Regions from separate parts of the Enterobacter chuandaensis genome, predicted to be linked through region 2. Evidence: predicted binding sites of a transcription regulator. Region 2 holds the regulator's gene; the other holds the start of a gene.
What was found. The regulator LexA, encoded in region 2, represses DNA repair genes until DNA is damaged. The targets are predictions, from matches to a motif close to TNCTGTATGTACATACAGNA.
Positions count from the first base shown of each region.

Region 1: a site for LexA is predicted at 3,555-3,574, ahead of MX657_RS07845 (DNA translocase FtsK 4TM domain-containing protein). Genes of this name have one in related genera too.

Region 1 is NZ_CP097173.1:1,624,685-1,630,580, forward strand. Features, by position in the region: gene cydD (heme ABC transporter permease/ATP-binding protein CydD) at 1-1,395, opposite strand, end outside; gene trxB (thioredoxin-disulfide reductase) at 1,509-2,477, opposite strand; gene lrp (leucine-responsive transcriptional regulator Lrp) at 3,022-3,516, shown strand; gene MX657_RS07845 (DNA translocase FtsK 4TM domain-containing protein) at 3,652-5,896, shown strand, end outside.
Region 2 is NZ_CP097173.1:322,750-328,645, reverse strand. Features, by position in the region: gene dinF (MATE family efflux transporter DinF) at 1-598, opposite strand, end outside; gene lexA (transcriptional repressor LexA) at 662-1,270, opposite strand; gene MX657_RS01525 (diacylglycerol kinase) at 1,379-1,747, opposite strand; gene plsB (glycerol-3-phosphate 1-O-acyltransferase PlsB) at 1,902-4,322, shown strand; gene gntU (gluconate transporter) at 4,440-5,780, opposite strand; gene gntK (gluconokinase) at 5,784-5,896, opposite strand, start outside.

The DNA of each region.
Region 1 (5,896 bases), 1.3 Mb from region 2:
ACTGACCCACGCGCGGTCGAGAACCGATTGCAGTTCATCTTCACGCGCGTTCGGGCGCGCCAGAAGGACGTTTTCGCGCAGCGTAGAGGCCGGAAGCTGCGGGTTTTGTCCGACCCAACTGAGCTGCTTACGCCAGGCGTCGGGATCGAGATTACGCAGTTCAGCTTTGTTTACCCGCAGCGAGCCGGTGTAAGCCATAAAACCGGCTAAGGCGTTCAGCAGAGAACTTTTCCCGGAGCCGCTGGTGCCGACCAGCACCACGCGTTGTCCGGCAGATAAGGTAAAGTTCAGCGGACCCGCGAGCACTTTGCCTTCGGGTGACAGAATGGAAAAGTCCTGCGCTTCAATAGTCACGGGATCGTTGGCGTTCAGCGTCACGTCACCCCGTTCCGGATGCGCCAGCGGCGTTTCCAGGAACGTTTTCAGGCTATCTGCCGCGCCAACCGCCTGCGCTTTGGCATGATAAAAGGTCCCCAGATCGCGTAGCGGCTGGAAAAATTCCGGGGCCAGGATCAGCGCCAGGAAACCGGCAGAAAGGGTTACTGCCGTGCCGTAATGGCCGAAATCCAGCGCGCCAAGATAGGAGAAGCCGAAGTAGACCGCCACGAGGGCAATCGACAGCGAGGTAAAGAATTCCAGCACGCCGGAAGAGAGAAACGCAAGGCGTAACACTTCCATCGTGCGCTGGCGGAAGTCCTGCGACGCCCGGCGAATGTTCTCGGTTTCCGCTTCGCCGCGGCCAAAGATGCGCAGCGTCTCCATGCCGCGAAGGCGGTCGAGGAAATGGCCGCTTAAGCGCCCCAGTGCCAGAAAGTTACGGCGGTTAGCATCTGCTGCCCCCATCCCAACCAGCGCCATAAACAGCGGGATCAGCGGGGCCGTGCCCATCAGGATCAGCGCAGCCATCCAGTTAACCGGGAAGATGGCAATGACAATCAGCAGCGGAACGAAGACGGCAAGGGCCATTTGCGGCAGATAGCGCGCGTAGTAGTCGTGCATATCGTCAATCTGTTCAAGGATCAGCGTCGCCCAGCTTCCGGCCGGTTTGCCCTGGATCCACGCAGGCCCGGCTTCCTGAAGGCGATCGAGTACCTGACGGCGGATCTCGTAGCGGATATGTTGTCCGGCGTGGAAACCGACACGTTCACGCAGCCACACCACCCAGGCGCGCAGGACAAAAATCAGGATCAGGACAATGAAGGGCAGCAGGAGCGCTTCGCGGGGAATGTTCTCCATGATCATATGATTGAGAATGCGGGCCAGCAGCCATGCCTGGGCAACAATCAACAGACCGCTAACGAATCCCAGGACACGGGAGATCGTAAGCCAGCGGCGGGAAATAACGCTTTGCTGTTTCAGCCAGCGTGTTAGCTCTTGTTGACGGGTTTTTTCCATTGCGTACTTTGCAGGTGACGTTATTAGAGTTGGGCAGCGCAATGTTACAACGGAGAGACAATAAAGGCGACTTATCGCCGCCTTTATTTACGTTTGTTACTGACTTGTAAAGATTATTTACCTTGTTCAGCCAGTCCATCAAGGTAGCGTTCTGCATCCAGCGCGGCCATACAACCGGTGCCTGCAGAGGTGATCGCCTGACGGTAAATGTGGTCCATCACGTCGCCAGCCGCGAACACGCCCGGTATGCTGGTTTGAGTCGCGTTACCGTGGATGCCGGACTGCACTTTGATATAGCCGTTCTCAAGCTCCAGCTGGCCTTCGAAAATCGCGGTGTTAGGGCTGTGGCCGATAGCCACAAACAGGCCTGCCACTTCCAGCGTTTCGACGTTATCGGTGTTCTGGGTATCGCGGATACGCAGACCCGCAACGCCCATCTGATCGCCGGTGACTTCTTCCAGCGTGCGGTTGGTGTGCAGCACGATGTTGCCGCTCGCCACTTTATCCATCAGGCGCTTAATCAGGATCTTCTCGGCGCGGAAGGTGTCGCGACGGTGGATCAGATGCACTTCAGAGGCAATGTTCGCCAGGTAAAGCGCTTCTTCCACCGCGGTGTTGCCGCCGCCGATAACCGCGACTTTCTGGTTACGATAGAAGAAACCGTCGCAGGTGGCGCAGGCAGAGACGCCGCGGCCTTTAAACGCTTCTTCGGATGGCAGGCCCAGGTAGCGGGCTGAGGCGCCAGTGGCAATGATCAGCGCGTCACAGGTGTATTCGCCGCTGTCGCCCGTCAGGCGGAACGGACGGTTCTGCAGATCGACCTTGTTAATGTGGTCGAAGAGAATTTCGGTCTCGAATTTGGTGGCATGCTCGTGCATGCGTTCCATCAGCAGCGGCCCGGTCAGGTCGTTCGGGTCACCCGGCCAGTTTTCCACTTCCGTGGTGGTGGTCAACTGACCGCCTTTTTCCATACCGGTGATCAGCACCGGCTGCAGGTTAGCGCGTGCAGCATAGACCGCCGCGGTATATCCCGCAGGTCCGGAACCAAGGATTAGCAACTTACTGTGTTTGGTCGTGCCCATGAGATCCCCATTGTTGTTGGCAGGCAATGGGCTGGATTGTAGGGAATTTGTTGCCGTAAAAAAAGAGCACAGGGATTTTGCTTTCGATATATGCAATAGCTGCGCCCGATGGATCTGGCAAGGTTACATCACGCCTGCTACTGAAAACCGCTCGTTTATAAGGCAGCAAAATGAGGATTAATACCCCTCCGAAATGAATATCCGGCATCTTGTACTAAAAAACGATGTTTTGCTTTGACAATCCCCTGCGCATTTGCGAAAACATTCAAGGAAGAAAAAAAACCGCGTTAACCGTATGCCGCATAGGCATGCACGTAAATGCCATTTTTACCGTGTCAGTGAAATCTACGCATGGCGTGGACAGACGCCATACGTGATGTCGGTGACAGCCTTCGGGCAGCGGTCTTCTTACCAACAGAACCCGAATCCGCATCGCGTCTAATACATAACCAGGCGATGTGATGACTAACGGGTACAGGCTCTGAACAGTGATGTGCACAGGGTCCAGGCAGGAGTAGGGAAGGAATACAGAGAGACAATAATAATGGTAGATAGCAAGAAGCGCCCTGGCAAAGATCTCGACCGTATCGATCGTAACATTCTTAATGAATTGCAAAAGGATGGGCGTATTTCCAACGTCGAGCTTTCAAAACGTGTGGGACTTTCCCCGACGCCGTGCCTTGAGCGTGTGCGCCGACTGGAAAGACAGGGTTTTATTCAGGGCTATACGGCTCTGCTGAACCCGCATTATCTGGATGCCTCACTTCTGGTATTTGTTGAGATTACTCTGAATCGTGGTGCGCCGGATGTGTTTGAGCAATTTAACGCCGCTGTACAAAAACTTGAAGAAATTCAAGAGTGTCATCTGGTGTCCGGTGATTTCGACTACCTGTTGAAAACCCGTGTGCCTGATATGTCCGCCTACCGTAAGCTGCTGGGGGAAACCCTGCTGCGTCTGCCAGGCGTGAACGACACCCGTACCTATGTGGTGATGGAAGAGGTCAAACAGAGCAATCGTCTGGTTATTAAGACGCGCTAACACGGAACAGGTGCAAAATCAGCGTAGTTTGATTACACTCCTGTTAATCCATACAGCAACAGTGCCGGGGAGCCCCGGCGCTGTTGTCCGTTTTAGCAAACAGGCAGGATATGCCTGATACCTGGAGAGCCTTTCTTGAGCCAGGAATACACTGAAGACAAAGAAGTCACACTATCGAAGCTAAGCAGCGGACGTCGTCTCCTCGAGGCTTTGCTGATCGTTATTGCCCTTTTTGCCGTGTGGCTGATGGCAGCCTTACTCAGTTTCAACCCCTCCGATCCCAGCTGGTCGCAAACCGCGTGGCATGAGCCTATTCATAATTTAGGCGGCGTACCCGGAGCCTGGCTTGCGGACACGCTCTTTTTCATTTTCGGTGTGATGGCCTACACCATTCCCGTCATTATCATTGGCGGATGCTGGTTTGCATGGCGTCATCGCCAGAACGATGATTACATCGACTATTTTGCCGTCTCCCTGCGCCTGATTGGCGCGCTGGCACTGATCCTCACCTCCTGCGGGCTGGCGGCGATTAACGCCGATGATATCTGGTACTTCGCCTCCGGTGGGGTGATTGGCAGCCTGCTGAGCTCTGCGCTACAGCCGATGCTTCACAGCAGCGGCGGCACGCTGGCGCTGCTCTGCATCTGGGCAGCCGGGCTGACGCTGTTTACCGGCTGGTCGTGGGTGAGCATTGCCGAGAAGATCGGCAGCTTTATTCTTACCCTCCTTACCTTCGCGAGCAACCGTACCCGCCGCGACGACACGTGGGTCGATGAAGAAGAATATGAAGATGAATACGAAGAGGAGGACGATGCCCCGGTGCAGCGTCGTGAATCTCGTCGTGCCCGTATTCTGCGCGGTGCCCTGGCGCGTCGCCAGCGCGTCGCTGAAAAATTTGCCAACCCGCTAGGACGTAAAACCGATGCGGCGCTCTTCTCCGGTAAACGTATGGATGAAGACGAGCAGGTTGAATACCGTGCGGCGGGTGCCACCGTCGATCCTGACGATGTGCTTTTCTCCGGCAACCGTGCGATGCCGGGAGAGTTCGATGAATACGATCCGCTGCTTAACGGTCATACCGTTACCGCTCCGGTTGCCGCAGCCGCAGCAGCAACGACCGCGGCGCAGGCGTATGCCGCGCCTGTCGACGCCGTGACGCCATCCGAGGCGGTTTCGCCGCCGGAATCCGTTATTCAGCAGCCTCAGGTTGCGTGGCAGACCGCACCGGGTGTGCACACGCCGGAACCGGTAATTGCACCTGAACCTGAAAGCTATATTCCTGTGCAGCAGGCGCAGTGGCAGCAGCCTTATCAGCCGCCTCAGGCTGAGTATGAACCGCAGCAGTATGAGGAGCCGCCGGTGGCCCAGCCGTATCAGGAATATGTGCCTGAACCGGTCGAGCCTGCTCAGCCTTATGTTGAGCCACAGCCTGAACCTGAGGTGGTGGAAGAGGCGAAACCGTCTCGTCCGCCAATGTACTATTTTGAAGAAGTTGAAGAACGCCGTGCTCGTGAACGTGAACAGCTGGCGGCATGGTACCAGCCTGTGCCTGAACCGGTGCAGGAACCCGCAATAAAAGCCCCGTCGGTTTCGGTTCCGCCGGTCGACCCGACGCCTGCTGTTGCCCCCGTAGCGGAAAGCGTGAAGCAGGCTACCGCGGCCGCAGCGGCGGCGGCACCTGTCTTTAGCCTGGCAACGGGCGGCGCGCCGCGTCCTCAGGTGAAAGAGGGGATTGGTCCGCAGTTGCCTCGCCCTAACCGCGTCCGCGTTCCAACCCGTCGTGAGCTTGCCTCCTATGGGATCAAGTTGCCTTCTCAGCGGATGGCCGAAGAAAAAGCGCGTGAGACAGACTACGAGGATGATGCTGACGAGATGCAGCAGGACGAACTGGCGCGCCAGTTCGCTGCGCAGCAGAATCAGCGCTATGGTGAAGACTATCAGCACGATGAACCGATGCTGGAAGACGAAGATGACGCGGCTGAAGCCGAATTAGCGCGTCAGTTTGCGGCCACTCAGCAGCAGCGTTACTCAGGCGAACAGCCTGCTGGTGCAAACCCGTTCTCATTGTCGGATTTCGAGTTCTCGCCAATGAAAGATCTGGTGGATGATGGCCCGAGCGAGCCTTTATTCACCCCGAGCGTGATGCCTGAAGCAGAGCCTGTGCGTCAGCAGCCAGCGCCTCAGACACAGACATACGCGCAGCCGCAGCAACCTGTTCAGCAGCCGTATGCGCAGCCGCAGCAGCCACAACAACAGCCGCCGCAGTTCCAGCAGCCAGCGCCACAGCCGCAGGAGAGCCTGATTCACCCGCTGCTGATGCGTAACGGTGACAGCCGTCCGCTGCAGCGTCCGAGCACGCCGCTGCCGTCGCTGGATCTGT
Region 2 (5,896 bases):
CGTATTCGGCAATTGCCGTCGCCAGTGCCGCCCCGCGCACGTCCATATGCAGGCCTATCACCAGCCAGAGATCGAGCGCGATGTTAAGCAGGTTTCCCACGACCAGTAAAATTACGGGCGCACGGGCGTACTGCACGCCCAGTAGCCACCCCAGCAGAACGAGATTCGCCAGCGAGGCAGGCGCGCTGAGCCAGCGGATTTCCAGGAAGCGACGCGCCTGCTCCAGTACCGCCTCGCTGCCGCCAACAACATGGAGCGCAAGGTCTATCAGGGGCGTGCGCAGTAAAACAATGAGCGCCCCCGCGCCAAGCGCCAGGATCAGCGGCTGCACCAGCGCGCGCGCCAGACGTAACGGGTCTTTTGCACCATACGCCTGTGCCGTGAGCCCGGTAGTGCTCATCCGCAAAAAGAGCAGCAGCATAAACAGGAAGCTGGTTGCGGTTGCGCCAATCGCCACGCCGCCAAGATAAACAGGGGAATCGAGATGGCCAATAACGGCCGTGTCGACCAGACCCAGCAAGGGCACGGTGATATTGGAAAAAATCATCGGCAGGGCAAGACGCCACAATGCCTTATCAGATGCCGTCAGCAGTGACATGAGAGATACCGGCAAGGGTAAATGAAGCAGGCTACAGCGGAAGCGTAGCCTGTCAGGAAGTGATTACAGCCATTCGCCGTTACGAATCACGCCAACAGCCAAACCTTCAATAGAGAAGCTCTGTTCGCGGAGATCGACCACAATCGGAGTGAATTCGCTGTTTTCGGGCAGCAGCTGAACGGTGTTACCCTGTTTTTTCAAACGCTTAACGGTCACTTCGTCATCAATACGCGCGACCACCACCTGGCCGTTACGTACATCCTGCGTTTTGTGAACGGCCAGCAGATCGCCGTCCAGGATACCGATGTCTTTCATGGACATCCCGCTGACGCGCAGCAGGAAATCAGCGCTCGGTTTGAACATGCCAGGATCGACCTGGTAGTGACCTTCAATATGCTGTTGTGCCAGCAGCGGTTCACCTGCAGCAACGCGGCCTATCAGCGGAATGCCCGTCTCTTCTTCCACCAGCAGGCGGATACCACGCGACGCGCCTGACACAATCTCAATCACACCCTTACGCGCCAGCGCTTTCAGGTGTTCCTCGGCAGCATTCGGAGAACGGAAACCCAGACGCTGCGCGATTTCCGCGCGCGTGGGTGGCATACCCGTCTGGCCGATATGATCCCGAATGAGATCAAACACCTCTTGCTGCCTGGTCGTTAATGCTTTCATTCCGCCCCCTGGGTGTATATACAGTTATGCTGTGAGTATATACAGTCAAAGGCGATTTTGGAACCAAAAACTGCACAAAAAACCAGGGACTTAATTATTCCTCGAGGCTCATCGGAAATGTGACCAAAGCAGCGTGACCCAGGTAATGGCTGCTGTGATAATCGCCAGCAGGACAGCGGCGGAGCCCATATCTTTCGCGCGGCCAGAAAGCTCGTGGAAATCAGAGCCGATCCGGTCGACCACGGCCTCAATAGCGCTATTGAGAATTTCCACTATCATCACCAGAAGTACGGAACCGATGAGAAGCACGCGGGTAATGGCATCTACATCAAGGAAACAGGCGATGATAACCGCGACGATAGCGGCGACACCTTCCTGGCGAAAAGCGGCTTCATTAACCCAGGCGGCACGGAAACCTTTCCATGAATAACCGGCAGCTTTGATGATACGCGTTAACCCAGTGGTATTATTGGCCATTAAAAGAACCTTTTTTAAAAAAGAGCGTCAGTAACAGAAGGCGTAGCGCGTTGCGCTGCCGCCTGAAGTATGACGGGTAACAACAGAAATTTTGCGCGCTTTCTGTTATCCTTGCGCCGCAATTGCATTATTAACCAGAGGCTTTACATCGTTTATGTCCGGCTGGCCACGAATTTACTACAAATTACTTAATTTACCATTAAGCATACTGGTAAAAAGCAAGTCTATCCCAGCAGAACCCGCGCTGGAACTGGGGCTCGATACGTCGCGCCCTATTATGTATGTTTTGCCTTATAACTCGAAGGCAGACCTGCTGACACTTCGCGCCCAGTGTCTGGCGCATGATTTACCCGACCCGCTTGAACCGCTGGAAGTTGACGGCACTTTGCTGCCGCGCTACGTGTTCATTCATGGCGGGCCGCGCGTGTTTACCTATTACACACCGAAAGAAGAGTCCATCAAGCTGTTCCACGACTATCTCGACCTGCACCGCAGCAATCCTGACCTGGATGTGCAGATGGTGCCGGTATCGGTGATGTTTGGCCGCCGTCCGGGCCGCGAAAAAGGCGAAGAGAACCCGCCGCTGCGCATGCTTAACGGCATCCAGAAGTTCTTCGCGGTCTCCTGGCTGGGACGCGACAGCTTTGTGCGCTTCTCCCCTTCCGTCTCCCTTCGCCGAATGGCGGACGAGCACGGCACCGATAAGATCATCGCGCAAAAACTGGCGCGCGTGGCGCGTATGCACTTCGCCCGTCAGCGCCTGGCGGCCGTAGGGCCACGTCTCCCTGCGCGTCAGGATCTGTTCAACAAGCTGCTGGCCTCCAAAGCAATCGCCCGCGCCGTTGAAGACGAAGCGCGCAGCAAGAAAATTTCCCATGAGAAAGCCCAGCAGAACGCCATTGCGCTGATGGAAGAGATCGCAGCGAACTTCTCTTACGAGATGATTCGTCTTTCCGATCGTATTCTCGGCTTTACCTGGAACCGCCTTTATCAGGGCATCAACGTACATAACGCCGAACGTGTGCGGCAGCTGGCGCACGATGGCCATGAGATTGTCTATGTCCCCTGCCACCGCAGCCACATGGACTACCTGCTTCTCTCCTACGTGCTCTATCATCAGGGGCTGGTACCGCCGCACATTGCCGCCGGTATTAACCTGAACTTCTGGCCAGCCGGTCCGATCTTCCGCCGCCTGGGTGCGTTCTTTATTCGTCGCACCTTCAAGGGCAACAAGCTCTACTCCACCGTGTTCCGCGAGTATCTGGGCGAGCTGTTCAGCCGCGGTTATTCCGTAGAGTACTTCGTGGAAGGGGGACGTTCCCGTACCGGTCGTCTGCTCGATCCGAAGACCGGCACGCTGTCGATGACCATTCAGGCGATGCTGCGCGGTGGAACCCGTCCGATTACGCTGGTGCCAATTTACATTGGCTATGAGCACGTGATGGAAGTGGGCACGTACGCCAAAGAGCTGCGTGGTGCGACCAAAGAGAAAGAGAGCCTGCCGCAGATGCTGCGCGGCCTGAGCAAGTTACGCAACCTGGGTCAGGGCTACGTAAACTTTGGCGAGCCGATGCCGCTGATGACGTATCTGAACCATCATGTTCCGGATTGGCGCGAGTCTATCGATCCTATCGAAGCGGTTCGTCCGGCCTGGCTGACGCCAACGGTGAACGGTATCGCGTCCGAGCTGATGGTGCGCATTAACAACGCCGGTGCGGCCAATGCCATGAACCTGTGCTGTACGGCGCTGCTGGCTTCCCGTCAGCGTTCCCTGACCCGTGAACAGCTCACGGAGCAGCTGGACTGCTACCTGGACATGATGCGCAACGTACCGTACTCGGTTGATTCGACAGCGCCTTCTGCTACCGCCAGCGAGCTTATCGATCACGCGTTGCAGATGAATAAGTTTGAAGTCGAGAAGGACACGATCGGCGACATCATCATTCTGCCACGCGAGCAGGCGGTGCTGATGACGTACTATCGCAACAACATCGCCCATATGCTAATGCTGCCGTCGCTCATGGCGGCCATTATCACCCAGCATCGCCGCATTTCACGTCAGGAGCTGTTGCGTCACGTTGAGACGCTCTACCCGATGCTGAAAGCGGAGCTGTTCCTGCGCTGGAGCAAGGAAGAGCTGGCCGTTGAGCTGGAAAAACTGACGGAAGAGCTGCGCCGTCAGGGGCTGATCACCGTTGCGAACGACGAGCTGCACATCAATCCGTCACGCTCCCGTACTCTGCAACTGCTGGCGGCCGGTGCGCGCGAAACGCTGCAGCGCTACGCCATTACGTTCTGGCTGCTGAGCGCGAACCCGTCTATCAACCGCGGTACGCTGGAGAAAGAGAGCCGGACGCTGGCACAGCGCCTGTCCGTTCTGCACGGCATTAACGCCCCGGAATTCTTCGACAAGGCGGTCTTCAGCTCGCTGGTGCTGACGCTGCGTGACGAAGGCTTCATCAGCGATACGGGCGATGCCGAGCCGGAAGAGACGCTGAAGGTTTACCAGATGCTGGCTGAGCTGATTACGTCGGACGTGCGTTTGACGATTGAGAGCGCGACGCAGGGCGAGTGATGTGAAAAAGCCGGGTGGTGTTTCACCTTGCCCGGCCTGACGTTCTGCATAACAGAAAGGCCCGGTAAGCGCTAACGCTACCGGGCCTTATTTTTGAGCCTTATTAAATCACCGTATTCAGCTCAGAAGCGTAAAGGCAATCATCCCGACAATCGCACCCGTCGTGCCGAGGATGGTTTCCATCAGCGTCCAGGTTTTCAGGGTTTGCGCTTCGGTCGCGCCGGTAAACTTACCGAACAGCCAGAAGCCAGCATCGTTAACGTGCGAGACGACAATCGAACCGCCCGCGATACAGATAGACAGCGCGGCCATCTGCGCACCAGAGTAGTTGAGCTGTTCAATCACCGGCATCACCAGACCCACGGCGGTTAAGCACGCGACGGTCGCGGAACCCTGAATGATACGCACCGCCGCAGCCAGCACGAAGCAGGTTACCGCAATCGGCAGACCCATCCCGGTCAGCGCTTCACCCAGAGCCGGGCCCACGCCGGAATCCACCAACACCTGCTTGAACACGCCACCGGCACCGATCACCAGCAGGATAATCCCCGCAGGCTGCAGCGCCGCACCGCAGATCTCCATCACGCGGTCTTTCGGCATACCCTGGCGCATCGCCAGGCCGTAAATCGCCACCAGACACGCCACCAGAATCGCCGTGAACGGATGGCCGATAAACTCAAACCATTCGTACGCGGTAGAACCGACCGGCACAAAGCGCGCGGCGATGGTTTTCAGGCCCACCAGCACCAGCGGCAGCAGGATCAGCGACAGGCTAAAGCCGAAGGACGGCATTTTGCCTTCGCCAAGGTGCGGCTCGGTGATGTCGTCAGGAATGTGCAGCTCAACGTAACGGCTGATGAAGTTGCCCCACAGCGGACCGGCGATAATCATTCCCGGGATCGCAGCGCACAGGCCAATCAGGATCATCCAGCCAAAATCGGCGTGCATCTGTGAGGCCAGCAGCATCGGCGCAGGTCCAGGCAGCAGAAACGCTGCCGCCGCCGCCACGCCCGCAAACAGTGGAATAACCAGCTTCACGAGGTTAGTGCCGGTATGGCGCGCCATTGAGAACGCGACGCTGATGAGCAGCACCACCGCCACTTCGAAGAACAGCGGCAGCGCGCAAATCAGACCGGCCAGGCCAATCGCGTAGTGCGCGCGGCTGTGACCGAAGGATTTGAGCATCTTGACGGCAATCTGGTCGACCGCGCCCGTCTCATGCAGGATCTTGCCAAACATCGCGCCCAGCGCGACCACAATCGCCAGGAAGCCCAGCGTGCCTCCCATCCCTTTTTCCATCGTCGCGGCGATCTTGTCGAGCGGCATACCGGAAAAGAGACCTGCACCAATAGAAACCACCATCAAAGCAACGAAGGCGTGCATACGCGCCTTCATCACTAAAAACAGCAGCAGCAAAACCGAACCCACTGCTGTCAACACTAGCGTTAATGTACTCAAAACTTACTGCCTTTTATTAATGACCTCGATGGTGCTGGCTACAACACCCTCCAGTGACTGATCGATATCAACCACTAAGACGTCTTTTTCGTCTTCACCCGGCTCCTGCAGCGCGT